Regions from separate parts of the Streptomyces sp. AHA2 genome, predicted to be linked through region 1. Evidence: predicted binding sites of a transcription regulator. Region 1 holds the regulator's gene; each other region holds the start of a gene.

Region 1 (9,509 bases):
TTCGACCTGCGCTCGGGGGACACCCTGCTGTGCGTCACCGACGGCGTGACCGAGCGCCGTTCCGGTTCCCGGCAGTTCGACGACGGCGACGGGCTCGCGGCGGCGCTGGCCGGGTGCGCCGGGCTCCGGGCGGAGCTGATAGCCGAGCGGATCCAGCGGCTCGTGCACGACTTCGGGGAACGGCCCCCGGCGGACGATCTGGCGCTGCTGGTGCTCCAGGCGGAGTGAGCCCGCCGGTGCTGGACAATGGAAGGCATGCCTTCCGCACTCCCCGACGGCGAGCCCGTCCCCGCCGACGGCGCGCTGCCCGCGTCCGCTCTCGCCGGGGCCGCCGACCGCCCCCTCGGGTTCTACCTGCACGTCCCCTACTGCGCGACCCGCTGCGGCTACTGCGACTTCAACACCTACACGGCGACCGAGCTGCGCGGCACCGGCGGCGTGCTGGCCTCCCGTGACAACTACGCCGGGACGCTGGTGGACGAGGTCCGGCTGGCCCGCAAGGTGCTGGGGGACGACCCGCGGTCCGTGCGGACGGTGTTCGTGGGCGGGGGCACGCCGACGCTGCTGGACGCCCGGGACCTGGTGCGGATGCTGCGGGCCGTCCGCGAGGAGTTCGGCCTCGCGGAGGACGCCGAGATCACGACCGAGGCGAACCCCGAGTCGGTGGACCCGGCGTACCTGGCGACCCTGCGCGAAGGCGGCTTCAACCGGATCTCCTTCGGCATGCAGAGCGCACGGCAGCACGTGCTGAAGGTGCTGGACCGCACCCACACGCCCGGGCGGCCCGAGGCCTGCGTCGCGGAGGCCCGGGCGGCCGGGTTCGAGCACGTGAACCTCGACCTCATCTACGGCACGCCGGGGGAGTCCGACGACGACTGGCGGGCCTCTCTGGACGCGGTGCTGGGCGCCGGGCCCGACCACGTCAGCGCCTATGCGCTGATCGTCGAGGAGGGCACGCAGCTGGCCCGCCGCATCCGCCGGGGCGAGGTGCCGATGACCGACGACGACGTCCACGCCGACCGGTACCTGATCGCCGACGAGGTGCTCTCCGGCGCCGGGTTCGACTGGTACGAGGTGTCGAACTGGGCGACCTCCGAGGCGGGCCGGTGCCTGCACAACGAGCTGTACTGGCGGGGCGCCGACTGGTGGGGCGCCGGACCCGGGGCCCACAGCCACGTCGGCGGGGTGCGCTGGTGGAACGTGAAGCACCCGGGCGCCTACGCGGCCGCCCTGGCGGCGGGAAGGTCGCCCGGGGCCGGTCGTGAGGTGCTCTCGGCGGAGGACCGGCGGGTCGAGCGGATCCTGCTGGAGCTGCGGCTGCGGGACGGGGTCCCGCTGTCACTGCTGCGGGAGGCGGGCCTGGCCGCCTCGCGCCGGGCGCTGTCGGACGGACTGCTGCAGCCGGGGCCGTACGAGCAGGGGCGGGCCGTGCTGACCCTGCGGGGGCGGCTGCTGGCGGACGGCGTGGTGCGCGACCTGGTGGACTGAGGGCGCTGCCGGCGGGCCGCGCGTGCGGCAACGGGGCGAGGCGGTCAGTCCGCGGGGGCCGTCACGAAGTCGATCAGCTCTTCCACCCGCCCGAGCAGTTCGGGCTCCAGGTCCTTGTACGAGTGGACCCCGGACAGGATCCGCTGCCAGGCCGCGCCCGTGTTCTCCGGCCAGCCCAGGGCGCGGCACACGCCCGTCTTCCAGTCCTGGCCGCGCGGCACACGGGGCCAGGCCGCGATGCCGAGGGACGACGGCTTCACGGCCTCCCAGACGTCGATGTACGGGTGGCCCACCACCAGCGCGTGCTCGCTCGTCACCGACTGCGCGATGCGCCACTCCTTGGAGCCCGGCACGAGGTGGTCGACCAGGACGCCGAGGCGCGCGTCCGGGCCGGGTGCGAAGGAGTCGACGATCGACGGGAGGTCGTCCACGCCCTCCAGGTACTCCACCACCACGCCCTCGATGCGCAGGTCGTCGCCCCACACCTTCTCGACCAGCTCGGCGTCGTGCCGGCCCTCGACGTAGATGCGGCCCGCCCGGGCCACGCGCGCGCGGGCACCCGGCACCGCCACCGAACCGGACGCCGTGCGCGAGGGACGTGCCGGAGCGCCCGGGCCCGGCCGGACCAGCGTCACGACCCGGCCCTCCAGCAGGAACCCGCGCGGCTCCAGGGGGAAGACCCGGTGCTTGCCGAAGCGGTCCTCCAGGGTCACCGTGCCCGCCTCGCAGCGGATCACCGCGCCGCAGAATCCGGTTCCGGGTTCCTCCACCACCAGGCCCGGCTCGGCCGGGACCTCGGGAACCGGCTTCGGCTTCTTCCACGGCGGGGTCAGATCGGTCGAGTACTGGCGCATTCGCACGACGATAGGGAAAGCCGCCGGACGGTCACGACGACACGCCGAAACGCGCGGCCAGCGCGTCCCGCTGGGCCCGGACGAACGCCGCGTCGACCACCGCTCCGTGACCGGGCACGTACAGCGCGTCCTCGCCGCCGAGGGCGAGCAGCCGGTCCAGCGCGGCCGGCCACTGCGAGGGCACGGCGTCCGGGCCCGCCTGCGGCTCGCCCGACTCCTCCACCAGGTCCCCGCAGAACACCACCTCCGGATCGCCCGGCACCAGCACCGCCAGATCGTGCGCGGTGTGCCCCGGGCCCACGTTCGCCAGCAGCACCCGCCGCCCGCCGCCCAGGTCCAGGGTCCACTCGCCGGAGACCAGGTGCCGGGGCGCGGCCAGCCGGTCCGCCGACGCGCGGGCCACGTCCCGTGCCAGGCCGTTGCCCACCGCGTCCTCGTACAGCTCCTCGCGGTCCCGTGCACGCGTCAGCGCCGCGTCCGCGCCCACCGCCGCGAACATCTCCGCCCCGGTGAACGCCGCCGCCCCGAAGACGTGGTCGAAGTGGGGATGCGTCAGCGCGAGATGCGTCACACGGCGACCGGTGAGCGACTGCGCCTGCTCGCGCAACCGCGCGCCCTCGGCCGGGCTGGACCCCGCGTCCACCACCAGGACCGCGCCCTCACCGGCGACCAGCCCCGCCGTGCAGTCCCACACCGGCAGGCGGCACCGCCCCACCCCGGCGGCCATCCGCTCCCACCCGGCCTCTTCCCAAGTCACCGTCATACGGCGACGCTAGCGGTGCGCCCCGCCCGCGGCACGACGCCGCACGACCAGCCTTGCCGGGGGCGTACCCCACCGCCGTACACTGGGCCGGGGAATGCTGGCACTCGCACGCGCAGAGTGCCAGGCCGCGAACGGCGGGCAACGGGCGGACGACTTCTGGAGGTGTGCGCGATGCTCAGTGAACGCAGGCTGCAAGTGCTGCGCGCCATCGTCCAGGACTACGTCGGCACCGAGGAGCCGGTCGGCTCCAAGGCCCTCACCGAGCGGCACAACCTCGGCGTCTCCCCGGCGACCGTGCGCAACGACATGGCGGCCCTGGAGGACGAGGGGTACATCGCCCAGCCGCACACCAGTGCCGGGCGGATCCCCACCGACAAGGGCTACCGCCTGTTCGTGGACAAGCTCGCCGGCGTCAAGCCGATGACCGCGCCCGAGCGGCGCGCGATCCAGAACTTCCTGGAGGGCGCCGTCGACCTCGACGACGTCGTGGCGCGCACGGTGCGGCTGCTCGCGCAGCTCACGCGCCAGGTCGCCGTCGTGCAGTACCCGTCGCTGACCCGCTCGACCGTGCGGCACGTGGAGCTGCTCTCCCTGGCGCCCGCCCGGGTGATGCTCGTGCTGATCACGGACACCGGCCGGGTCGAACAGCGCGTGGTGGACTGCCCGGCGCCCTTCGGCGAGGCCTCGCTCGCGGATCTGCGCGCGCGCCTCAACAGCCGGGTGGCGAACCGCCGTTTCGCGGACGTGCCCGGTCTGGTGGAGGATCTCCCGGAGGCGTTCGAGCACGAGGACCGGGGTACGGTCTCCACGGTGCTCTCCACACTCCTGGAGACGCTCGTCGAGGAGAACGAGGAGCGGCTGATGATCGGCGGCACCGCCAATCTGACCCGCTTCGGTCATGACTTCCCCCTCACGATCCGGCCCGTGCTGGAGGCGCTGGAGGAGCAGGTCGTGCTCCTCAAGCTGCTCGGCGAGGCGAAGGATCCGGGCGTGACCGTACGGATCGGTCACGAGAACGCCCACGAAGGACTCAACTCCACGTCCGTCGTGTCGGTCGGCTACGGTTCGGGCGGCGAGGCAGTCGCCAAGCTCGGCGTGGTCGGACCGACCCGCATGGACTACCCGGGAACGATGGGAGCGGTACGCGCAGTGGCACGGTACGTCGGACAGATCCTGGCGGAGTCGTAGTGGCCACGGACTACTACGCCGTACTCGGCGTGCGCCGCGACGCGTCGCAGGAAGAGATCAAGAAGGCCTTCCGGCGGCTCGCCCGCGAGCTGCACCCGGACGTCAACCCCGATCCGAAGACCCAGGAGCGGTTCAAGGAGATCAACGCCGCCTACGAGGTGCTGTCGGACCCGCAGAAGAAGCAGGTCTACGACCTCGGCGGCGACCCGCTCTCGCAGTCCGGCGGCGCCGGGGCGGGCGGCTTCGGAGCCGGCGGCTTCGGGAACTTCTCCGACATCATGGACGCGTTCTTCGGCACGGCGTCGCAGCGCGGACCGCGTTCGCGCACCCGCCGCGGCCAGGACGCCATGATCCGCATCGAGGTGGAGCTCGACGAGGCGGCCTTCGGCACGACGAAGGACATCCAGGTCGACACGGCCGTCGTCTGCAACACCTGCAACGGCGAGGGCGCCGCGCCGGGCACCTCCGCGCAGACGTGCGACATGTGCCGCGGCCGCGGCGAGGTGTCGCAGGTCACCCGGTCCTTCCTGGGCCAGGTCATGACGTCCCGTCCCTGCCCCCAGTGCCAGGGCTTCGGCACGGTCGTCCCGACGCCGTGCCCCGAGTGCGCGGGCGACGGCCGGGTGCGCTCCCGCCGCACCCTCACGGTCAAGATCCCGGCGGGTGTGGACAACGGCACGCGCATCCAGCTCGCCGGCGAGGGCGAGGTCGGGCCCGGCGGCGGTCCGGCCGGCGATCTCTACGTCGAGATCCACGAGCTGCCCCACGCGCAGTTCCAGCGCCGCGGCGACGACCTGCACTGCACGGTCACGCTGCCGATGACGGCGGCGGCCCTCGGCACGAAGGTCCCGCTGGAGACGCTGGACGGCCTGGAGGAGGTCGACATCCGCCCGGGCACCCAGTCCGGCCAGTCGATCCCGCTGCACGGCCGGGGTGTCACCCACCTGCGCGGCGGCGGGCGCGGCGACCTCATCGTCCACGTCGAGGTCCAGACGCCGACCAAGCTCGACCCCGAGCAGGAGCGCCTCCTGCGCGAGCTGTCCAAACTCCGCGGCGAGGAGCGCCCCACGGGCCAGTTCCAGCCCGGGCAGCAGGGGTTGTTCTCGCGGCTGAAGGACGCGTTCAACGGGCGCTGAGCGAGCCTGCGGGCGGTGTCGGCGAAAGCGCCGCGGCGGGGTGCGGAAGCGGGCATTCCTCTGGTCTATGCCATACAGCAGGCCGGTTTCGGGCGGGCGCGGAGGACGTGACAACATGCGGTCATGTCCTCCGCTCTGACCGATCTCTTCCCGCTCCCGATCGTGCAGGCCCCCATGGCGGGCGGCATCTCCGTCCCGCAGCTCGCCGCCGCCGTGTGCGAGGCGGGCGGGCTCGGATTCCTCGCCGCCGGGTACAAGACCGCCGACGGGATGTACCAGGAGATCAAGCAGCTCAGGAGCCTCACGGGCAGGCCGTTCGGCGTCAACGTCTTCATGCCGCACCCGGACCTCGCCGACCCCGCCGCCGTGGACGTCTACGCCCACCAGCTGGCCGGCGAGGCGACCTGGTACGAGACCGAGCTCGGCGACCCGGAGAGCGGACGCGACGACGGCTTCGAGGCCAAACTCGTGGTGCTGCGCGACAACCCCGTGCCGGTGGTGTCGTTCCACTTCGGCGTCCCGGACCGCGAGGTGATCGACACCCTGCACCGCGTCGGCACCTTCGTCCTGGCCGCCGCGACCACCCCCGAGGAGGCCCGGGCCGTGGAGCGGGCCGGCGCGGACGGCGTCATCGCGCAGGGCGTCGAGGCCGGCGGCCACCAGGGCACCCACCGGGACACCCCCGAGACCGACGGCAGCGGCATCGGACTGCTCTCCCTGGTCGCGCAGGTGCGTGAGGCCGTGACCATCCCCGTCGTCGCCGCCGGGGGCATCATGCGCGGCGGCCAGATCGCCGCGGTGCTCGCGGCGGGCGCCGGCGCCGCCCAGCTCGGCACGGCCTTCCTCCCCACGCACGAGTCGGGTGCGCACGCCCTGCACAAGCAGGCCCTGACCAACCCCCTGTTCGTCCGCACGGAGCTGACCCGGGCCTTCACCGGCCGCCCGGCGCGCGGCCTGGTCAACCGGTTCCTGCGCGAGCACGGCCCGTACGCGCCCGCCGCCTACCCCGAGGTCCACCACCTCACCGCGCCGCTGCGCAAGGCCGCCGCCAAGGCCGGCGACGCCCAGGGGATGGCGCTCTGGGCCGGGCAGGGGCACCGTTTGGCCCGGGAGATGCCCGCTGGGCACCTGGTCGAGGTGCTCGCCGGGGAACTCGCCGCCGCCCGCGCGGCGCTGGCGGGGGGTGCGCGATGACCGCGCCGGTGTTCGTGGTCGAGCACTTCCCCGCGGACGGCGGCGGCCGGTACGTGCTCGACGGACCGGAGGGGCGGCACGCCGTCGCGGTGAAGCGGCTGCGGGCCGGCGAGGACGTCGTCCTGACGGACGGCGCCGGGCGCTGGGCCGACTGCGTCGTGCTCGGCACCGAGGGCAAGGACCGGCTGATCGTCCGGCTCGACTCGGTGAGCGAGGAGCCCGCGGAGCAGCCCCGGGTGACCGTCGTCCAGGCCCTGCCCAAGGGCGACCGCGGGGAACTGGCCGTCGAGACCATGACCGAGGTCGGTGTCGACGCGATCGTGCCCTGGTCCGCCGCGCGGTGCATCACGCAGTGGAAGGGCGAGCGCGGGGCCAAGGCCCTGGCGAAGTGGCGGGCGACGGCCCGCGAGGCCGGCAAGCAGTCCCGCCGGGTCCGCTTCCCCGAGGTCGCGGAGGCCGCGACCACCAAGCAGGTCGCCGCGCTGCTCGCCGGGGCGGACTTCGCGGCCGTGCTGCACGAGAGCGGCGAGGAGCCCCTGGCGACGGCCGGCCTGCCGTCCACCGGCGAGATCGTGCTCGTCGTGGGGCCCGAGGGGGGCGTCGCGCCGGAGGAGCTCGCGCTGTTCGAGGAGGCGGGGGCCGGGGCGTACCGCCTCGGGCGCAGTGTGCTGCGCACCTCGACCGCCGGGACGGCGGCGGCCGCCGTGCTCCTGGCACGCACCGGGCGCTGGTCCTGACCCCTTCCGGAGGCACCGTGGAACGCGCGGACCGCACGCGGGCGGTGCAACTCGGCGACGAGCTGGGGAATCTGGTGGAGCGTCAGGAGCGGCTCCTGCTGCGCGGTTGACGCCTTTGCGCCCTACCGCGCCGCCCCCGTCGGTGGCAGGCTGCCCTTCATGATGGGGGCATTCAGGAGGATCTGTCGGGGAGCGCGGGGCCGCCGGGTGGCGGTGGCGGCGGTGTTCGCGGTGGTCGCCGTGGGCGGTGCGGTCGCGTGTGAGCCAGGCGGCATCAGCTCCGCGTCCGTCGCGTACACCGTCGACGAGACCGTGACCAGGGAGCTGAACCGGCAGAAGGCGGGCGTGCGCTGGCTGACCTGCACGGCCTCCTACGGCGACGGCGGCAAGGCGTCGCCCTCGGCGGACCGGGCCGGCGAGCGGACCGTCGCCACCGTCGACTGCCAGGGCGAGACGAAGGACGGCAAGGACATCGACGTCGAGGGCCGCGTCACCCACGCCGTCGAGGGCGCCTGCGTGCGCGGCACCATCACCGCCGAGGTCGACGGCAAGACCTGGTTCACGGTCGACGGGCTCGGCGACTGCGACCGCACCAGCCCGCCGCCGGTCGGCGGGGGCGGGAGTGGGAGCGGGAACGGGCAGCCCGGACCCACCGTCACCGTGACCGTCACGCAGACCATCTGGTGCGACCGGTACCCGGACTGCCGCCCCGTCGAGGGCAAGTGATCCGAACCCTGTCCGCGCGACGGCCCGCCTGCATAGGGTGATCGGGTGACATCGCCTGCTTACCTCCGGTTCCCCCATGTGCACGGCGACCTGGTCGCCTTCACCGCCGAGGACGACGTGTGGCTCGCCCCGCTCGACGGCGGCCGCGCGTGGCGGGTCAGCGCCGACAACGTGCCGGTGACCCAGCCCCGGATCTCTCCCGACGGCACCACCGTCGCCTGGACCTCCACCCGCGACGGAGCTCCCGAGGTGCACATCGCGCCGGTCGACGGCGGCCCGTCGAGGAGACTGACCCACTGGGGCAGCCTGAGGACCCAGGTGCGCGGGTGGACCCCCGGGGGCGAGGTCCTGGCGATCAGCACCGAGGGGCAGGCCAGTCTGCGCCGCACCTGGGCCCGTGCCGTGCCGCTGGACGGCGGCCCGGCCGCCACCCTGCCCTACGGTCCCGTCGGGGACGTCGCCCACGGCCCGCACACGGTGCTGCTGTCCGCGCCCATGGGCCGTGAGGCGGCCTGGTGGAAGCGGTACCGCGGCGGCACCGCGGGCAAGCTGTGGATCGACCGCGAGGGCGACGGCGAGTTCGTGCGGCTGCACGAGGACCTCGACGGCAACCTCGAGTACCCGCTGTGGGTGGGGGACCGGGTCGGCTTCCTCTCCGACCACGAGGGCACCGGCGCGCTGTACTCCTCCCTCGCCGACGGCTCCGACCTGCGCCGCCACACCCCCCTCGGCGGCTTCTACGCCCGGCACGCCGCGACCGACGGCAGCCGGGTCGTCTACTCCAGCGCCGGTGAGCTGTGGCTGCTCGACGACCTGGACGGGGCCGAGCCGCGCCGGCTCGACCTGCGCCTCGGCGGGCAGCGCGCCGACCTCCAGCCCTTCACGGTGAACGCCTCCCGCTGGTTCGGCTCGGCCTCTCCCGACCACACCGCCCGCGGCAGCGCCGTGTCCGTGCGCGGCTCCGTGCACTGGGTCACCCACCGCTCCGGCCCGGCCCGCGCGCTCGCCGCCACGCCCGGCGTCCGGGCCCGGCTGCCCCGGACGTTCCGCGCCGACGGCGAGGAGTGGGTGGTGTGGGTGACGGACGCCGAGGGCGACGACGCCCTGGAGTTCGCGCCCGCCACCGGCCTCACCCCGGGCGCCACCCCGCGCCGGCTCGCCGCCGGGCAGCTCGGCAGGGTGCTGGACCTCGCCATGGCGCCCGACGGCAGCCGTGCCGCCGTGGCCTCGCACGACGGGCGCCTGCTGCTGGTGGAGCGGGAGACCGGCGAGGTGCGGGAAGTGGACCGCAGCGAGGACGGCGACGTGTCCGGCCTGGTCTTCTCACCCGACTCGGCCTGGCTCGCCTGGTCCCACCCGGGACCGCGCCCGCTGTCCCAGCTCCGGCTCGCCAACACCACCGACCTGTCGGTCACCGAGGCCA
Region 2 (9,509 bases), on a different contig from region 1:
GACCACCCCGACGTCGACATCGACGTCAGCGTCTACTCCTGGAACGACGTCGACCGCAAGGTCAAGGAGATGGTCGCGGCCGGTGACCCGCCGGACCTGGCGCAGATCGGCGCGTACGCCGACTACGCGGCGCGCGACCAGCTGTACAAGGCCGACGAACTGCTCTCCATACCCGTACAGGCCGACTTCCTCGGGCAGTTGGCCACCGCCGGGCAGGTGAACGGCGTCCAGTACGGCATGCCGTTCGCCTCCTCCACGCGGGTCCTCTTCTACAACAAGTCCCTCTTCGCCAAGGCCGGCATCACCCCGCCCGAGACCTGGGACGAGCTGGCCGAGGACGCGCAGAAGCTCAAGGCGAGGGGCGTGAAGTACCCCTACGCGCTGCCCCTCGGGCCGGAGGAGGCGCAGGCCGAGACGATGCAGTGGATGCTCAGCGGCGGGGGCGGCTACACCGACACCGTCGGCAGTTACGGCATCGACTCCCCGGACAACATCGGCACCTTCACCTGGCTGAAGGAGGAGCTGGTCGGCAAGGGCCTGACCGGGCCGGTCGCGCCGGGCAAGCTCAACCGGGCCGACGCGTTCACCGCGTTCGCGGAGGGCGAGGTCGGCATGCTGACCGGCCACCCCTCGCTGATGAAGATCGCGGAGAAGAAGGGCGTCGACTACGGGATGGTGCCCCTGCCGGGCAAGGACGGCAAGAGCCGCTCCACCCTCGGCGTCGCCGACTGGATGATGGCCTTCCGCGAGAACGGCCACCGCGACGAGGCCGGGGACTTCCTCGACTTCGTCTACAGCGAGAAGAACGTGCTGGCGTTCTCCCGCGAGTACGACCTGCTGCCGGTGACGAACTCGGCGTCGTCGACCATGGCCGCCGCCGACCGGGACAAGCACCTCAGGCCGTTCCTGGAGGAGCTGCCCGCCTCCGAGATCTACCCGGTCGGCAAGACCTCCTGGGCCGAGGTCAGTGCGCAGGTCAAGCAGCAGATCGGCAAGGCCGTGGCCCCCGGCGGAAGCGTCTCGGGTGTCCTGGGCCACCTCCAGGCGTCGGCGAGCCGGGCGGAGAGCGCGGAGTAGCGCGGCTGTCGGTGGCAGGCGTTACGGTGCCGGGCATGGACGAGGAGAGCGGCGGGACGCGGCCGGGGCTCGGGCGCAGGGAGCGGGACATCCTGGCGCTGGAGGGCCGCGGTTTCCCCGGCCCCGGCGCGAAGGAGCGGGCCATACGCGAGGAACTGGGCCTCGCGCCGGTCCGCTACTACCAGCTTCTCAACGCCCTGCTGGACGACCCCCGGGCCCTGGCTTACGCCCCGGTCACGGTCAACCGCCTGCGGCGGATACGGGACCGCCGCCGGGCGGAACGCTGACGTCGTGGTCTGCGGCCGTCCGCGGGACCCCGGGTTGTCCGCCGGGTGCGGGTGCGCTGCGGCTGTTCGCGCGGTTCCCCGCGCCCCTGAAGGGGCGGCCCTTCAGTTGACGTGGTGTGCCAGGGCGTGCAGCAGGTGGACCACGCCCTCCGGGCCGTCGACCACCACGTCCGCCCGGTCGCGCAGTTCGGTCACCTCGTCGCTGCCGCTGCACACCAGCAGGCCCGGGGTGCCCTCCGTGCGGAGGGTGTCCACGGCGGCGTAGGCGGGCAGGTCGCCGAGGTCGTCGCCGGCGTACAGGACGCAGCCCGCGCCGATCTCGCGGGCGAAGCCGGTCAGGGCGACGCCCTTGTCCATGCCCGGCGGGCGCAGCTCCAGGACCATGCGGCCCGGCTCCACGATCAGGCCGTGGCGGGCCGCGAGCCCCGCCAGCGGTGCGCGCAGTGTCTCGAAGGCGGCCTGCGGGTCGGCCGCGCGCCGGGTGTGCACGGCCACGGCCCGGCCCTTGTCCTCCACGAAGGTCCCGCTGCCCTCCAGCAGCCCGGGCAGTTCGGCGCGCACGGCGGCCACCCCGGGATGCGCCGGCGGGGCGGTGACCTCACCCGTGCGGGCGTCCCAGCGCTCGGCGCCGTAGTGCCCGAGGACGACCAGGTGCTCCAGGCCGGGCACGTCGGCGAAGGCGCCGTTGCGCACGGCCACCTCGGCCGGCCGGCCGGTGATCACCGCGACGGCGGCCACCTTCGGCGCGAGCGCGGCGAGTGCGGACAGCGCCTCCGGGTGGGCCCGGGCCCGGTCGGGGTCGGCCACGATCGGGGCGAGCGTCCCGTCGAAGTCGAGACCGATCAGTGCCTTGCCCGGCCCGGCGAGCAGGGCGTCCAGGCCCTCCTGCCCGGCCTCGGTGACGGGGACGGGCAGCGGCTGGGAGGCGGACGTGGTGCTCATCGGCCGCTCAGCCCCTCAGCGCGTCGAGCTGCTCGACGAACCAGCGCGCCGGCGGCAGGGCCGTGGCCGCCGCAGCCAGGCGCTTGCTGCGCTCGGCCCGTTCCTCCGGGCGCATCGACAGGGCCTCGTGCAGGGCCTCGGCCGTGCCCGTGACGTCGTACGGGTTGACCGTGATCGCGTCCTCGCCCAGTTCCTCGTGCGCCCCGGCCTCCCGGGACAGCACCAGCGCGCAGCCCGCGTCGGAGACGACCGGGACCTCCTTGGCGACCAGGTTCATGCCGTCGCGGATGGGGTTGACGAGGGCCACGTCGGCCAGCCGGTAGGCGGCCAGGGAGCGGGCGAAGTCGTCCTTGACGTGCAGCACGACCGGCGTCCAGCCCGGCGTGCCGAACTCGGCGTTGATCTCGTCGGCCAGGCGCTGCACCTCGGCCGTGTAGTCCCGGTACACCGCGAGGTCCTGCCGGGAGGGGTAGGCGAAGGCGACGTGCACCACGCGCTCGCGCCACTCGCCGTGGGCCTCGAGCAGCCGGCGGTAGGCCAGCAGGCCGCGCACGATGTTCTTGGACAGCTCGGTGCGGTCGACGCGGACGACGGTGCGGCGGCCCTCGCCGATCTCCTCGCGCAGCGCCGCCATGCGCTCCTCGACGTCCTGCTCGTGTGCGCGCTTGCGCAGGAAGTCCGCGTCGGCGCCCAGCCCGTGCACGCCGACCCGCGTGCCGCCGAGCCCGCCCGCGAACCGCTCGGCGCACGCGGTGAACGCGTCCGCCCAGCGCTGCGTGAGGAAGCCCAGCCGGTCCGCGCCCAGCATGCCGCGCAGCACCTGCCCGGCCACGTCGTCCGGCAGCATCCGGAAGTACTCCGGCGGCGCCCACGGCGTGTGCGAGAAGTGGCCGATCCTCAGGTCCGGGCGCAGCTCGCGCAGCATGCCCGGCACCAGCGTCAGGTGGTAGTCCTGCACCACGACCGCCGCGCCCTGTGCGGCCTCCTCGGCCAGCGCCTCGGCGAACGCCCGGTTGTACGTCTCGTAGGACGCCCACTGGCGCCGGAACTCCGCGTCGAAGACCGGCTCGAGCGGCGTCTGGTAGAGCATGTGGTGCACGAACCACAGCACCGAGTTGGCGATGCCGTTGTAGGCGTCGGCGTGCACGTCGGCCGGGATGTCCAGCATCCGCACGCCGTCCTCCCCGGCCCCGCGCCGGACCGCCTCGCGGTCGCCGTCGGACAGCGCCGAGCAGACCCACAGCGCGTCCGCGTCCGAGCCGATCGCCGACAGCCCCGAGACCAGACCGCCGCCGCCCCGTTTGGCGTCGAGCGAACCGTCCTCACCGACCGTGTAGGAGACCGGGCCGCGGTTGGAGGCCACCAATACCCGTGCAGAACCGTGCGTCGAACCCATAGGCCTCAACCTAGCCCGGCCTGTAAACGCTCAAACGTACGGACCTGCCGCGCCCGGCCGAAAACAGCCCGGGTCAGGCGGCCCGCCGCGCCTGGTACTCGGCGATCTCCACCATCGGCGGGCGTTCCTCGGTGTCCACGGAGTACGTCCGGGGTTCGAAGCCGTCGCCGTTCCGCTCGAACTGGGTCAGGGACGGCCGGATCAGGTGCCCCCGGGCCAGCCGCAGCTGGGCCGTGCGGTAGATCTCGGCGGCCATCCTGCCGAGTGCCTGCCCGTCCTGGTGCCGGTGCTTGCGCACGCCCACGTCGACCTGGGCGAGCGCGTCGAGGCCCGCCAGGTGCAGGGCGTCGACGAGCACGCCCAGTTCGACGCCGTACCCGACGGGGAAGGGCAGCTGCTCCAGCAGCGAGCGGCGGGCCGCGTACTCGCCGCCCAGCGGCTGGACGAACCCGGCGAGCCGCGGCCAGTGCATGTTGAGCAGCGGGCGCGCCATCAGCTCGGTGACCCGGCCGCCCTGCCCGGCGGCCCCGCCGAGGGGGCGGTCGTACATGCCCTTGACCAGCTCGACCTCCGGGTCGGTCAGCAGCGGGCCGACGATGCCGGAGACGAAGTCGGACGAGAAGTCCCGCAGGTCCGCGTCGACGAAGCAGACGATGTCACCGCGGGTGACGAGCAGCGAGCGCCACAGCACCTCGCCCTTGCCCGGCAGGGCGGGCAGACGCGGGAGGATCGCGTCCCGGTGCACGACCGTCGCGCCCGCGGCGGCGGCCACCTCGGAGGTGCGGTCGGTCGACCCCGAGTCGACCACCACCAGCTCGTCGACGAGCGGCACCTGCAGCATCAGGTCGTGGCGGACGGCGGCGGCGATGTCGCCGACGGTCTCCTCCTCGTTCAGTGCGGGCAGCACCACGCTCACCGTGCGGCCCGTGCGCTGCTTGGCCGCCAGGATGCTGTGGAGCGGACGGTCGTGCACGGACCAGGAACGGGCGCTCAGCCAGCGCTCGACTTCTTCCAGCACCGTGGCTGCTCCTTGCGTTCTCTCGGCGGGACGGATGTGACGCGTCTCGCGGTTCGGACGACTATCTCAACTGTCCTGGTCGTCGGTTACAGTCTTGAACAACGCGGATGACCCTCGCATGTCCGGGGTCGTACGCCGCCTACAACCACATACAGCTCATCCAGAGGGGCAGAGGGAAACGGCCCGATGAAGCCCCGGCAACCCTCCAGTCGGTTCTCGTAGGTCACTGGTGACCGCGTCGCGAGGCTCCCGGCTAGGGAAGGTGCCAAATCCGTCTCACGGCGAAGTGCGCCGTGAGGAAGATGAGGAGAAAGGGCCTCGCCTCACATGGCTGTGCAGACTGTTGCAAGCACCACCGACTCCACCGTAGACCTCGGTCCCGCCGCGGCCCTCAGCTGCCGCGAGTGCGGTCACCGCGTGCCCCTCGGCCCGGTCTTCGCCTGCGAGGAGTGTTTCGGCCCGCTGGAGATCGCCTACGACTTCTCGTCCTACGACGCCGAGGAGCTGCGCAAGCGGATCGAGGCGGGACCCGCGAACATCTGGCGCTACGCCCCGCTGCTGCCGGTCCCGGCCGACGTCGCGGACAAGCCGAACATCAACCCGGGCTGGACCAAGCTCGTCAAGGCCGACAACCTCGCCCGTGAGCTGGGGGTCGACGGCGGCAAGCTGTTCGTCAAGGACGACTCCGGCAACCCGACGCACTCCTTCAAGGACCGGGTCGTCGCGCAGGCCCTGGAGGCCGCCCGCGCCTTCGGCTTCACCACCCTGTCCTGCTCCTCCACCGGCAACCTGGCCGGCGCGGTGGGCGCCGCCGCGGCCCGGGCCGGATTCCGCTCCTGCGTGTTCATCCCGCACGACCTGGAGCAGGGCAAGGTCGTCATGGCCGCCGTCTACGGCGGCGAGCTGGTCGGCATCGAGGGCAACTACGACGACGTCAACCGCTTCTGCTCCGAGCTCATCGGCGACCCGGCGGGTGAGGGCTGGGGCTTCGTCAACGTCAACCTGCGGCCCTACTACGCGGAGGGCTCCAAGACCCTGGCGTACGAGATCTGCGAGCAGCTCGGCTGGCGGCTGCCCGACCAGCTCGTGGTGCCGATCGCCTCCGGCTCGCAGCTCACGAAGATCGACAAGGGCCTGCAGGAGCTGATCGGGCTCGGCCTCGTCGAGGACAGGCCGTACAAGATCTTCGGTGCGCAGGCCGAGGGCTGCTCGCCGGTGTCGACGGCGTTCAAGGCCGGCCACGACGTGGTGCGTCCGCAGAAGCCGGACACGATCGCCAAGTCCCTGGCGATCGGCAACCCGGCGGACGGGCCGTACGTGCTGGACATCGCGCGGCGGACCGGTGGTGCGGTGGAGGACGTCACGGACGAGCAGATCGTCGACGCCATCAAGATCCTGGCGCGGACCGAGGGCATCTTCGCGGAGACCGCCGGTGGTGTGACGGTGGGTGTGACGAAGAAGCTCGTCGCGAACGGGGCCCTCGACCCGGCGAAGACGACTGTGGTGCTCAACACCGGGGACGGTCTGAAGACCCTGGACGCGGTGGCGGGCACGGGGCTGACCGCGACCATTCGCCCGAGTCTGGAGTCGTTCCGGGCAGCCGGGCTCGTCTGATCGTTGTTCGCTGCGGGCCGGTGGGGGTTGTTCGCGCAGTTCCCCGCGCCCCTGGGTCCGTCACCAAACCGGAGGTTCCGAAGTCATGAGCGTCACCGTTCGCATCCCCACCATCCTGCGCACCTACACCGGCGGGCAGGCCGAGGTCTCCGCCGAGGGCGCGAACCTCGGGGAGGTCATCGCCGACCTGGAGAAGAACCACACCGGGATCGCCGCCCGCGTGCTGGACGACCAGGGCAAGCTGCGGCGGTTCGTCAACGTGTACGTCAACGACGACGACGTGCGGTTCGAGCAGGGGCTGGAGACGGCCACGCCGGACGGTGCCGGAGTGTCGATCATCCCGGCGGTCGCCGGCGGCTGAATCCGGTCGACCGGCTTGATTATTACCTTGAGTAATGCCGGTCACCGTGCGTACATCGAATTGCCCCCACCGTGAGAGAAGCGGAGGGGGCAATTCTGTGTGATTGAGCGCGGTACAGTTGGGGAACGCGTTCCGGATCCACTGACCGGAACCCTGAATTCCTGCCGCGAGCCCGACAAGATGTAGCCAAAGTGTGCGCGTCTTTCGCGGCTTTTGTTCTTTTTGTGTGGCCCGACTTGCCCTGAATTCGGGCGAACTCTCCCCACATTCCGGACCCTGAGCGTCCAGAATTCTCGTCCGATTGACCTGTTGCAGACGGCAGTTGGACAGATACATTCAGCCGCGGTCGACGCGTTCCGGCGCACGCCCCCAACCGTGGGGGGTGAGGTCTGACCCGGGTCCGCGAAGTGTGGATCTGTGCAAGGGCCAGTAATAGGGGAGTTAGGCATGGCTCAGGGCACCGTCAAGTGGTTCAACGCGGAGAAGGGGTACGGCTTCATCGCGGTCGACGGTGGTGCGGATGTTTTCGTCCACTACAGCGCGATCCAGATGGACGGCTACCGCACCCTGGAAGAGGGCCAGCGGGTCGAGTTCGAGATCTCGCAGGGCCAGAAGGGGCCGCAGGCCGACATGGTTCGCGTCTCTGCCTGAACGCGCACCACGACCACAAGCTCACGCGACCGGTCTTCGCGGAAGGGCCCGTACCCCCCGGGGTGCGGGCCCTTCCGCCTGCTCGGGAGCCGTGCGGGGCGGTGTTCGCGGGCGGCTGAGCGCCCCGCCCGATCCCGGGAGGCGCTTGCACTCGCAGGGGTCGAGTGCTAATCATTGCGTTAGCACTCTGAAGGTGAGAGTGACAACGTAAGGACCGGGTCGGTGAGGCCCGCAGGCCGAAGTGGGAAGGAACCACGAGGCAGGCGAGCCGTCCGTCGCGGGCGCGGGCGCGGTCCGGAGTCATCACCCCCAGTCCTGGAGGGACCACTTCACATGGCCAAGATCATCGCGTTCGACGAGGAGGCGCGGCGCGGCCTCGAGCGCGGCATGAACCAGCTCGCGGACGCCGTGAAGGTGACGCTCGGCCCCAAGGGCCGCAACGTCGTCCTCGAGAAGAAGTGGGGCGCGCCCACGATCACCAACGATGGTGTGTCCATCGCCAAGGAGATCGAGCTCGAGGACCCGTACGAGAAGATCGGCGCCGAGCTGGTCAAGGAAGTCGCCAAGAAGACGGACGACGTCGCCGGTGACGGTACGACCACGGCGACCGTCCTCGCCCAGGCCCTGGTGCGCGAGGGTCTGCGCAACGTGGCCGCCGGTGCCAACCCGATGGCCCTGAAGCGCGGTATCGAGAAGGCCGTCGAGGCCGTCTCCGCCGCCCTGCTCGAGCAGGCCAAGGACGTCGAGACCAAGGAGCAGATCGCCTCCACGGCCTCCATCTCCGCCGCCGACACCCAGATCGGCGAGCTTATCGCCGAGGCAATGGACAAGGTCGGCAAGGAAGGCGTCATCACCGTCGAGGAGTCCCAGACCTTCGGTCTGGAGCTGGAGCTCACCGAGGGTATGCGCTTCGACAAGGGCTACATCTCGGCGTACTTCGCCACCGACATGGAGCGTATGGAGGCCGTCCTCGACGACCCGTACATCCTGATCGCCAACTCCAAGATCTCCAACGTCAAGGACCTGCTCCCGCTCCTGGAGAAGGTCATGCAGTCGGGCAAGCCGCTGCTGATCATCGCCGAGGACGTCGAGGGCGAGGCCCTGTCGACCCTGGTCGTCAACAAGATCCGCGGCACCTTCAAGTCCGTCGCCGTCAAGGCCCCGGGCTTCGGCGACCGCCGCAAGGCGATGCTGCAGGACATCGGCATCCTCACCGGCGGCGAGGTGATCTCCGAGGAGGTCGGCCTCAAGCTGGAGAACGCCACGCTCGACCTGCTGGGCAAGGCCCGCAAGGTCGTCATCACCAAGGACGAGACCACCATCGTCGACGGTGCCGGCTCCGCCGAGCAGGTCCAGGGCCGGGTCAACCAGATCCGCGCCGAGATCGAGAACAGCGACTCGGACTACGACCGCGAGAAGCTGCAGGAGCGCCTGGCGAAGCTCGCCGGCGGTGTCGCGGTCATCAAGGCCGGTGCCGCCACCGAGGTGGAGCTCAAGGAGCGCAAGCACCGCATCGAGGACGCCGTGCGCAACGCCAAGGCGGCCGTCGAGGAGGGCATCGTCGCCGGTGGTGGCGTGGCCCTGCTGCAGGCCTCCCAGGTCTTCGAGAAGCTGGAGCTCGACGGTGACGAGGCGACCGGCGCCAACGCCGTGAAGCTCGCGCTGGAGGCCCCGCTGAAGCAGATCGCCGTCAACGGTGGTCTCGAGGGCGGCGTCGTCGTGGAGAAGGTCCGCAACCTCCAGGTCGGCCACGGCCTGAACGCCGCGACCGGTGAGTACGTCGACATGATCGCCGAGGGCATCATCGACCCGGCGAAGGTGACCCGTTCCGCGCTGCAGAACGCCGCCTCCATCGCCGCGCTGTTCCTCACCACCGAGGCCGTCATCGCCGACAAGCCGGAGAAGGCCGCCGCGCCGGCCGGCGGCGGCATGCCGGGCGGTGACATGGACTTCTGATCGACCCGGTCGATCGACGTCCTTCCTGAGGGCGGCACCTCCTGTTCCGGCAGGAGGTGCCGCCCTCGGGCGTGTGCGGGATCACACCGGAGCGCGGGATGGGCCACCGCGGCCGGGCCGTTGAAGCGGATGTCCTATGCGCATGCACATACTCACCGGTATGCGCGTACTGTCCGGTATCCGAAGGAGCCCCCACGTGACCGACGT
Region 3 (9,509 bases), on a different contig from region 1:
CGGAGCGGGGGAAGCAGAAACTCCCGTTTCCGCGGTCACGCATCTCCGGAATTTGCGGCGGTCGTGGATGCGGGAAGCCCCCGCCCCGCGCGTGGCGGGACGGGGGCTTCCGGCGGAGGTCGGTGCCTCAGTGGGCGTGGCCGTGGCCGTGGCCCGCGGCGGCCGGCTCCTCCTCTTCCTTCTTCTCGACGACCAGGGTCTCGGTCGTGAGGAGCAGGGAGGCGATGGAGGCGGCGTTCTCCAGGGCGGAGCGGGTGACCTTGACCGGGTCGATGACGCCGGCCTTGATCAGGTCGCCGTACTCGCCGGTGGCGGCGTTGTAGCCGCTGCCCTTGTCGAGCTCCGCGACCTTGGAGACGATGACGTAGCCCTCGAGGCCGGCGTTCTCGGCGATCCAGCGCAGCGGCTCGACGGCGGCCTTGCGGACGACGGAGACACCGGTGGCCTCGTCGCCGGTCTTGTCGAGGTTGCCCTCGAGGACCTTGACGGCGTGGACCAGGGCGGAGCCACCACCGGAGACGATGCCCTCCTCGACCGCGGCGCGGGTCGCGGAGATGGCGTCCTCCAGACGGTGCTTGCGCTCCTTGAGCTCGACCTCGGTGGCGGCACCCACGCGGATCACGCACACGCCGCCGGCCAGCTTCGCGAGGCGCTCCTGGAGCTTCTCGCGGTCCCAGTCGGAGTCCGTGGTCTCGATCTCGGCCTTGATCTGGGCGACGCGGCCCTGCACGTCTTCCTTGTTGCCGGCGCCGTCGACGACCGTGGTGTCGTCCTTGGTGACGGTGACGCGGCGGGCGGAGCCGAGGACGTCCAGACCGACCTGGTCGAGCTTGAGGCCGACCTCCTCGGAGACGACCGTGGCGCCGGTGAGGACGGCCATGTCCTGCAGCATCGCCTTGCGGCGGTCGCCGAAGCCGGGGGCCTTCACGGCGACGGCGTTGAACGTGCCGCGGATCTTGTTCACGACCAGGGTCGACAGGGCCTCGCCCTCGACGTCCTCGGCGATGATCAGCAGCGGCTTGGAGGCGTTGGCCTGGATGACCTTCTCCAGCAGCGGCAGCAGGTCCGCGATGGCGGAGATCTTGCCCTGCGTGATGAGGATGTACGGGTCGTCCAGAACGGCTTCCATGCGCTCCTGGTCCGTCACGAAGTACGGCGACAGGTAGCCCTTGTCGAAGGCCATGCCCTCGGTGAAGTCCAGCTCCAGACCGAAGGTGTTGGACTCCTCGACGGTGATGACACCGTCCTTGCCGACCTTGTCCATCGCCTCGGCGATGAGCTCGCCGACCTGCTGGTCCTGGGCGGACAGCGCGGCGACGGCGGCGATGTCGGACTTCTCGTCGATCGGGCGGGCCGAGGCGAGCAGGTCGTCGGAGACGGCCTTGACCGCGGCGTCGATGCCCTTCTTCAGGGCGGCCGGGGAGGCACCGGCGGCGACGTTCTTCAGGCCCTCGCGCACGAGCGCCTGGGCGAGCACGGTCGCGGTGGTCGTACCGTCACCCGCGATGTCGTTGGTCTTGGTCGCCACCTCCTTGACCAGCTGGGCGCCGAGGTTCTCGTACGGGTCCTCGATCTCGACCTCGCGGGCGATCGTGACACCGTCGTTGGTGATGGTGGGGGCGCCGAACTTCTTGTCGATGACGACGTTGCGGCCCTTGGGGCCGATCGTCACCTTGACCGTGTCGGCAAGCTTGTTGACGCCGCGCTCGAGGGCGCGACGGGCGTCCTCGTCGAACTTCAGGATCTTCGCCATGGGAGCGTGAGCCCTCTTCCGGAATCTGGGGTAACGGCAACTGCGCCCCGGGCGCCCGGCTTCTTAGCGATCGCGGGGGCCAGGGGCGCAGTTCAAAGCAAGGTGCTTGGGGTGAACTACTTCTCGATGATCGCGAGCACGTCGCGGGCCGAGAGGACGAGGTACTCCTCGCCGTTGTACTTCACCTCGGTGCCGCCGTACTTGCTGTAGAGCACGACGTCGCCGACGGAGACGTCGAGCGGAAGACGGTTGCCGTCCTCGAAGCGGCCCGGGCCCACGGCCAGGACGACGCCCTCCTGGGGCTTCTCCTTGGCGGTGTCCGGGATGACCAGGCCAGAGGCGGTGGTCTGCTCGGCGTCGAGCGGCTGGACCACGATGCGGTCCTCGAGCGGCTTGATGGCAACCTTGGAGCTGGTGGTCGTCACGATCCGACCTCCCCCTTCGGAGATCTCACGGGGTTAACTGTCTGAGGTGGCGACCAGGTGGATCCGTCGTCGCGGGTGCCGGACCTGCCCGTCGCTGTGTTGGCACTCTCCAGGGGGGAGTGCCAGACCTGAGACTATGACTGCGATTAGCACTCGGTCAAGCGGACTGCTAATTACCCGGGGCGCGTCGGCCGGGCGTCCTCTCCGGGTGGTCCCCCGAGTGGTCTCCCAGGTGGTTGTCCAGGTAGTCCTCCAGCCGCCCCACCCGCAGTCCCCCGCGGTCGATCTCGCGCAGCAGGCGCCGCGTCCGCTCGGCGAGCGTCAGGGAGTCGGTGTCGCCGGACGGGACCGAGACGATGTCACCCGGCCGCAGACCCGGCCCGCCCCGGCGGCGGTTCAGCTCCCCGTCGCCGTCCAGGGACGCGCGCCACAGGACGACCGCCCGGATGCCGCAGTCGGCGGCGGCACGCAGGGTCGTCGTGTCGAAGGTGCCGTAGGGCGGCCGGAAGAGGTGGGGGCGGACACCGAAGCGGGAGTGCAGCTTGTGCTGCTGGCCGCAGATCTCCGCGCGCTGGCCGGCGTAGGGCAGTCCGCGCAGGGCGGGGTGGTCCAGGGTGTGGTTCTGCAGGGAGGCACCGACCGAGCGCAGCCGGGCGAAGTGGGCGTAGCCGGGGCCCACGACGCTGTCGGTGAGGAAAAGGCTGACGGGGAGCCGCCGTTCGCGGACCAGGGCGACGAAGCGGGGGTCGCGTTCGGCGCCGTCGTCGTAGGTGAGGAAGACGACCGGGTCCCGGGTGGGGACGTGGTCGACGACGGGCGGCAGGTCCGGTCCCCGGTGGCCGCGGACGGGGGCGGAGGTCGCCGCCGGGGCGCGGCCGTCGGCGTCGCCCGGGCGTTCCTGCGACGGCGCGGCGCAACCGGCCAGCAGGGCCAGGCCCGCGCACAGCGTGACGACGGCCCGCCGCCTCACAGGTAGTCCTCCAGCCGCCCCACGGCGTACCCCTCGGCCGTGACCTTGTTCAGGAAGCGGCGGATCATGTCGGGCATCGTGCCCTTCCACTCGTCGCGGCCCCGGAAGTGGGTGAGCACGATGTCGCCCGGGCGCAGGTCGCGGTCCGCCTCGCGGTACTCCCAGTGGTCGGCGAAGACCTCCTCGTTCCACAGGGGGGCGTACTCGATGCCGCAGACCTTGGCGGCGCGCAGGGTCGCCCGGTCGTAGCTGCCGAAGGGCGGGCGGAAGAGGGTGGGACGCTTGCCGAAGCGCTGCTCGATGTAGCGCTGCATGCCGCAGATCTCGCGCTTCTGCGCGCGGTAGGACATGCCGCGCAGGTTGGGGTGGTGGAGGGTGTGGTTGTTCAGGACCACGCCCCCGGCCTGCATTCTGCGGAAGTACCGGGGGTCGTCCTCGACCAGGTAGCCGCTGAGGAACGCGGTGTAGGGGACGCCCAGCTCGCGCGTCATCCGCAGGAACGAGGGGTCCTTCTCGGCGCCGTCGTCGATGGTGAGGAAGACGACCTTGTCCCGGGTGGGGACCCGGGTGAAGACGGGCGGCAGGTCCAGTTCCCGGTGGCCGTCCACCTCGAAGCCCTCGCGGGTCTTGATCCTGGGCTTGCGCTCGGGGGCCGGCGGGGCGGACAGCGGGACGGCGCGCAGCCCCCAGCGGCGGGCGGCGGCGACCCGGGCGGTGTGGGCGGTGCGCAGCTTGGAGGCGTAGGAGTCCAGGGCGCGCGCCGGGGGCGCCTCCAGGGGCTGCTGACCGCCGGCCGGGACGACCCGGGCGCTGTCGCCGCTCTGCGCGCAGCCCGAGGCGATGGCGGCCAGGGCGAGCCCGGCGAGGCCGATCCGCACCCCGCCGAATGCCCGGCTTTTGTCATTTTGTACGACTGCTCGCATGGTGTCGGATCCTCGCAGCCCGCCCGTGCGAACCGGCCCCGACACCGCGACCGCTCCCCCATGGTCCACCGACTGGCCCACAAGGGAAGCGATGGCGGGCCCCGGTCCGGCTCCTGGCCCCGGCCGGGAGCCGGACCGGGGCGGGTCCGGGCGGCCGGGCGGCTCCGGCGGCCCGGCGTGGGCCTTCCTCGGCCCACGGCCGGCCGACCACGGCCGCTGCCCCACCGGGCCCGGGCGTGGTCGACAATGATCCGGTGAACGACCTCGCCCCCCTCCTCACCCCCGAAGGCCGCGCCCTCCTCGACGAGGTGCGCGACACCGACCCGGCGCAGGAGCTGGCGGTGGCGACCCGGCTGCGTCGCGACCACCCGGCCGCACTGGTGTCGGCGGCGCTCGGGCAGGCGCGGCTGCGGCAGCGGGCGGCGGTGAAGTTCGGCGCGGAGGACGCCCGGCGGATGTTCTTCACGCCCAACGGGGTGGAGCAGTCGACCCGGGCGAGCGTGGCCGCCTACCGGGCCGGGCGGATGGCCGCCCTGGGCGTGACCTCGGTCGCCGACCTGTGCTGCGGCATCGGCGGCGACGCGATCGCCCTGGCCCGGGCCGGGATCCGGGTCCTGGCCGTGGACCGGGACCCGCTCACGGCCGCGGCGGCCCGGGCCAACGCCGAGGCACTGGACCTGGCCCACCTGATCGAGGTGCGCGAGGCGGACGTCACGGACGTGGACACCGCCGGGTACGACGCCGTCTTCGCCGACCCGGCCCGGCGCGGCGGCCGGGGCCGGATCTTCGACCCCGAGGCCTACTCGCCGCCCCTGTCCTGGGCGGTGGCCGCCGCACGCCGGGCGCCGCACGCCGCGCTGAAGGTCGCCCCGGGCATCCCGCACGAGGCGGTCCCGCAGGACGCCGAGGCCGAGTGGATCTCGGACGGCGGTGACGTGAAGGAGGCGGTGCTGTGGTTCGGCACCGGCCCGGGCACCGTGCGCGCCACCCTGCTGCCGGGCCCGCGCAGCCTGCTCTCGCGCGGCCTGCCCGACCCGGAGGTCCGCCCGCCCGGCCGCTACCTCTACGAGCCCGACGGCGCGGTCGTCCGCGCCCACCTGGTCGCCGAGGTGGCCGAGCAGGTCGGCGGCGGACTGCTCGACGCGACCATCGCCTACGTCACGGCCGACGCCCTGCACCCGACCGGGTACGCGACCGCCTACGAGATCACCGACCACCTGCCCTTCAACGTCAAGAAGCTCAAGGCCCTGCTGCGGGAGCGGCGGGTGGGCACGCTGACGGTGAAGAAGCGGGGCTCGGCGGTCGAGCCGGAGGAGCTGCGCCGCAAGGTCAAGCCGCAGGGCCCGCACGCGGCGACGGTGTTCCTCACCCGGGTCGCCGGGGCCCCGGCCATGCTCGTGGGGCACCCGGCCTGACGGTCACGTCTGCTCGGCGGCCCGGCGCAGCAGCAGGTCCCGCTCCCGTTCGTTGCGCGTGAGGGAGGCCGCGCGCTCGAACTCGGTGCGGGCTTCGGCCCGGCGGCCGAGACGGCTCAGGAGGTCACCGCGGACGCTGGGCAGCAGGTGGTACTCGCGCAGGGCCGCATCGGCGGCCAGGGCGTCGACCAGCGGCAGGGCGGCGCCGGGCCCCTCGGCCATCGAGACGGCCACCGCCCGGTTCAGCTCCACGACCGGCGACGGGGACCGGGCGGCCAGCAGGCCGTAGAGGGTGGCGATGCGCGTCCAGTCGGTCTCCTCGTAGGTGTGGGCGTGTGCGTGGCAGGCGGCGATGGCGGCCTGGAGGGTGTACGGGCCCGGGGCGCCGGACGCGGTGGCCTCCGCCCGGCCCAGTGCGGCGACGCCGCGGGCGATCAGCATGCGGTTCCAGCGGGAGCGGTTCTGGTCCTTGAGCAGGATTGGTTCGCCGGAGGGACCCGTGCGGGCCGCCGTACGGGACGCCTGGAACTCCAGGAGCGCGGCCAGCCCGTGCACCTCGCTCTCCTTCGGCATGAGCCCGGCGAGCACCCGGGCCAGCCGCAGGGCGTCCTCGCACAGGGACGGGCGCAGCCAGTCGTCGCCGGCCGTGGCGGCGTACCCCTCGTTGAAGATCAGGTAGATGACGTCCAGGACCGAGCCGACGCGCGCCTCGCGGTCGGGTCCTCGGGGCACCTCGAAGGCGACGTTCTTCGTGGCCAGGGTGCGTTTGGCGCGGACGATCCGCTGCGCGACGGTCGGCTCGGGGACCAGGAAGGCCCGGGCGATCTCCGCCGTGGTCAGTCCGCCGAGCAGGCGCAGGGTGAGGGCCGTGCGGGCCTCGGTGGACAGGACCGGGTGGCAGGCGGTGAAGACCAGCCGGAGCAGGTCGTCGTCGATGTCGTCCGGGTCGGCGGGCTCCTCGGGCGGGGTCGCGTCGGGCAGGGCCCGGCCGATCTCGGCCAGCTTGCGGGCGTAGTTCTCCCGGCGGCGGACCAGGTCGACGGCGCGGTTGCGGGCGGCGGTCATGAGCCAGGCGCCCGGGTTGGCCGGGACGCCGTCGCGCGGCCACTGCTCCAGCGCGGCGACCAGGGCGTCCTGTGCGAGTTCCTCGGCGATGCCGACGTCCCGGACGATGCGGGTGACGCCGGCGATGATCCGGGGCGACTCCATCCGGAAGACGGTCTCGACGGTCTCGCCGGTCTCGGCGGCGGGCCCGGGGCGGGGCGCCGGGGAGGGGGTGGGTTGCACGGTCACGACCCACCATCAGACACCCCCGGCGCCGCCCGGCCAAGCGGGGAGGGTCAGCCCTCGGCGATCTGCCGGACCTCCGCCGTGATGGTCCAGTGCTCCTCGTGGGTGGCCAGGAACCGCTTGGTCCATTCGACGGCCTCGGCCTTGTCCTTGCACTGGGTGATCGAGTAGCCGCCGATGACCTCCTTGGTCTCGGTGAACGGCCCGTCGGTGACGGACATCCGCCCGCCCTCCCAGGTCACGCGGGTGCCGTCGGAGGTCGGGGTGAGCCCGGCCGTGTCCAGCATGACGCCGGCCTTGGTGATCTCCTCCAGCAGCTTGCCCATGCGCTCCTGCAGTTCGGGGCTCGGGCCCTCGGCGGGGGCGTTCTTCTCGTCGATGCGGATCAGGGTGAGAAAGCGCGGCACGGTGACTCCTCGGTTCGTGCGGAGCGGGTCCCGTGCCCGCTCTCACCCCTGCGTCGAACGGCGGACGCGTGGATCGACACCCGGGCGAGAATTCCCCGAGATTTTTAGATGGCCGCGTTCGCGCAGGTCAACGCAGTGACTCCCACAGTCTTCCGGCCTCCGGCTCGTCCGGGACGACCCGGTTGGGGTCCGAGGGCGCCGGCACCACGGGCATCGTGACCGTGCGGACCGCGCCCGCCGACAGGCCCTGCAGGCTCCGGCCCAGCCGGGTCAGCTCGGCCAGGGAGTCCAGAGCGGTGTCCGTGGTCAGGCCCGCGGTCGCCGCCTCGGCGACCCGGTAGAGCCTCGCCGGGTCGGTGAGCAGGTCCTGGGCGGTGATCTGCTCCAGCAGGGCCTTCACCAGCTTCTGCTGCAGGCCTATGCGGCCCAGGTCGCTGCCGTCGCCTATGCCGTGCCGGGTGCGGGCCAGGGCCAGGGCCCGGTCGCCGTCGAGGTGGTGGGTGCCGGCCTTCAGGTGCAGACGGCTGTCGTCGTCGGAGATGTCCTCCTCGGTGGTGACGGTGACACCGCCGAGCGCGTCGACCAGCCGGGCGAACCCGGAGAAGTCGATCTCCAGGTAGTGGTCCATCCGCACGTTCGTCATCGCCTCGACGGTCTTCACCGCGCACACCGGCCCGCCCACCTCGTAGGCGCTGTTGAACATCGAGCCGTACGCCACCGCCGTCGACCCGCCGGACGGAGCCGGGCAGGAGGGGCGGGTGACCAGGGTGTCGCGCGGGATGCTCACCACCGTCGCGCCGGTCCGCCCCGCGTCGAGGTGGACGACCATCGCCGTGTCGGAGCGCGCACCGGTGCTGTCACCGCCCCCGAGCCGCCGGTTCTCCTCGCCGCTGCGGGAGTCCGAGCCCAGCACGAGGATGTTGAGCGCCTCGCCGGGCGGCACGGAATCCGACGGTGCGGGCGCGCGCAGCGGTCTCGGCGGGCGGTCGTCGCCGAGTGCGTGGTCGATGTCGACGCCGGTGATGTTGCTGTCGAGGTGCCAGTAGGCCCAGCCCGCCGCCGCGGCGCCCAGCACCAGCGCTCCCGCCAGGACCAGGGCCGCGGTCCTGGGCAGGTTGGGACGCCGGCGCGCCGCTTCGCCCTCCCCGTCGCGTTCCGTCACGCCCAGGAACATAAGTCCGAATAATGTCGGCCAGGGAGTCCGGGGCGCGCTTTCTTGGGAAATTCTCAGATTCGAGGCTCCGCCGAAAGTTTCGACCGAGTTATCGACTCGCTTCGAAGACCCCGTCGGCCGCTATGTCACCCTCCGGCGCCGGGCACCGCCGCGGTACTGCTGCGCACCACCAGGCTCGTCGCCAGCTCGACCCGGGTGGCCGCGCCGGCCTCCTCGTCGCGCCCGAGGTCGAGGACCAGCCGGGCCGCGGCCTCGGCCATCTCCGTCAGCGGCTGCCGCACGGTCGTCAGCGGCGGCCCCACCCAGCGCGCCACCGGCAGGTCGTCGAACCCGACCACGCTCAGGTCCTCCGGGATCCGCAGGCCCAGCTCGCGGGCGGCCTCGTAGAGCCCGAGCGCCTGCAGGTCGTTCCCGGCGAAGACGGCGGTGGGCCGGTCCGGGCGGCGCAGCAGCTCCAGGCCCCTGCGGTAACCGGTCTCGTGGTGGAAGTCCCCCGCCACGATCAGGGACGGGTCCACCGGCAGCCCGGCCGTCTCCAGCGCGGCCCGGTAACCGTCGACCCGGGCGCGGCTGCACATCATCTGCGACGGACCGCTGATCGCCCCGATCCTGCGGTGCCCGAGGTCGACCAGGTGCCGGGTGGCCGCGAGGCCGCCCTGCCAGTTGGTCGCGCCGATCGACGGCACGTCGGCGCCGGGGTCGCCGGCCGGGTCCATCACGACGAACGGGATGGACCGGCTGGTCAGCAGGGCCCGCTGCGACGCGTCGAGCCCGGACAGCACCAGCACCACGCCGTGCGGCCGGCGGGCCGCGACCTGGTCGGCCCAGCTCCGCCCGGGGGTGAGCCGGCCGGCGCTCTCCGAGAGCACGACACTGAGCCCGGCGTCCCGGGCCACGTTCTCCACGCCCCGGATGACCTCCATCGCCCAGGCGCTCTCCAGCTCGTGGAAGACCAGGTCGAGCAGCGGGGACCGGGTCGCCTCGGCCCGCCGGCGCCGGTAGCCGTGCGCACGCAGCAGTTCCTCGACCCGGGACCGGGTCGCCGCGGCGACGTCGGTGCGGCCGTTCAGCACCTTCGAAACAGTCGGCGCCGAGACGCCCGCCTCGCGGGCGATCTCGGCGAGCGTCGCGGTCTGCGCGGTGCGCCCCCGC

The links. Region 1 encodes HrcA, which represses chaperone genes, less so after heat shock. Its sites were predicted from a motif close to TTNGCACTCNGNNNNNCNGAGTGCNAA; they were not measured.
Region 2: the regulator HrcA is predicted to act here: its motif matches at 7,526-7,552, upstream of groL (chaperonin GroEL).
Region 3: the regulator HrcA is predicted to act here: its motif matches at 2,278-2,304, upstream of groES (co-chaperone GroES).

What each region holds. Positions count from the first base shown of each region.
Region 1 is NZ_JAUQWJ010000002.1:94,665-104,173, forward strand. It holds gene Q5694_RS04250 (SpoIIE family protein phosphatase) at 1-228, shown strand, start outside; gene hemW (radical SAM family heme chaperone HemW) at 256-1,488, shown strand; gene Q5694_RS04260 (DUF3097 domain-containing protein) at 1,533-2,342, opposite strand; gene Q5694_RS04265 (MBL fold metallo-hydrolase) at 2,374-3,105, opposite strand; gene hrcA (heat-inducible transcriptional repressor HrcA) at 3,277-4,293, shown strand; gene dnaJ (molecular chaperone DnaJ) at 4,293-5,429, shown strand; gene Q5694_RS04280 (nitronate monooxygenase) at 5,553-6,623, shown strand; gene Q5694_RS04285 (16S rRNA (uracil(1498)-N(3))-methyltransferase) at 6,620-7,360, shown strand; gene Q5694_RS04290 (hypothetical protein) at 7,523-8,086, shown strand; gene Q5694_RS04295 (S41 family peptidase) at 8,177-9,509, shown strand, end outside.
Region 2 is NZ_JAUQWJ010000012.1:113,122-122,630, forward strand. It holds gene Q5694_RS23790 (ABC transporter substrate-binding protein) at 1-1,077, shown strand, start outside; gene Q5694_RS23795 (DUF3263 domain-containing protein) at 1,113-1,364, shown strand; gene otsB (trehalose-phosphatase) at 1,467-2,306, opposite strand; gene Q5694_RS23805 (alpha,alpha-trehalose-phosphate synthase (UDP-forming)) at 2,314-3,702, opposite strand; gene Q5694_RS23810 (glucosyl-3-phosphoglycerate synthase) at 3,776-4,720, opposite strand; SAM riboswitch class I at 4,874-5,029, shown strand; gene thrC (threonine synthase) at 5,048-6,334, shown strand; gene Q5694_RS23820 (MoaD/ThiS family protein) at 6,420-6,695, shown strand; gene Q5694_RS23825 (cold-shock protein) at 7,143-7,346, shown strand; gene groL (chaperonin GroEL) at 7,680-9,302, shown strand; gene Q5694_RS23835 (NADH:flavin oxidoreductase) at 9,463-9,509, shown strand, end outside.
Region 3 is NZ_JAUQWJ010000004.1:361,515-371,023, forward strand. It holds gene groL (chaperonin GroEL) at 128-1,753, opposite strand; gene groES (co-chaperone GroES) at 1,870-2,178, opposite strand; gene Q5694_RS12085 (polysaccharide deacetylase family protein) at 2,348-3,148, opposite strand; gene Q5694_RS12090 (polysaccharide deacetylase family protein) at 3,145-4,071, opposite strand; gene Q5694_RS12095 (THUMP-like domain-containing protein) at 4,326-5,486, shown strand; gene Q5694_RS12100 (RNA polymerase sigma factor) at 5,490-6,779, opposite strand; gene Q5694_RS12105 (YciI family protein) at 6,827-7,183, opposite strand; gene Q5694_RS12110 (LCP family protein) at 7,311-8,357, opposite strand; gene Q5694_RS12115 (LacI family DNA-binding transcriptional regulator) at 8,483-9,509, opposite strand, start outside.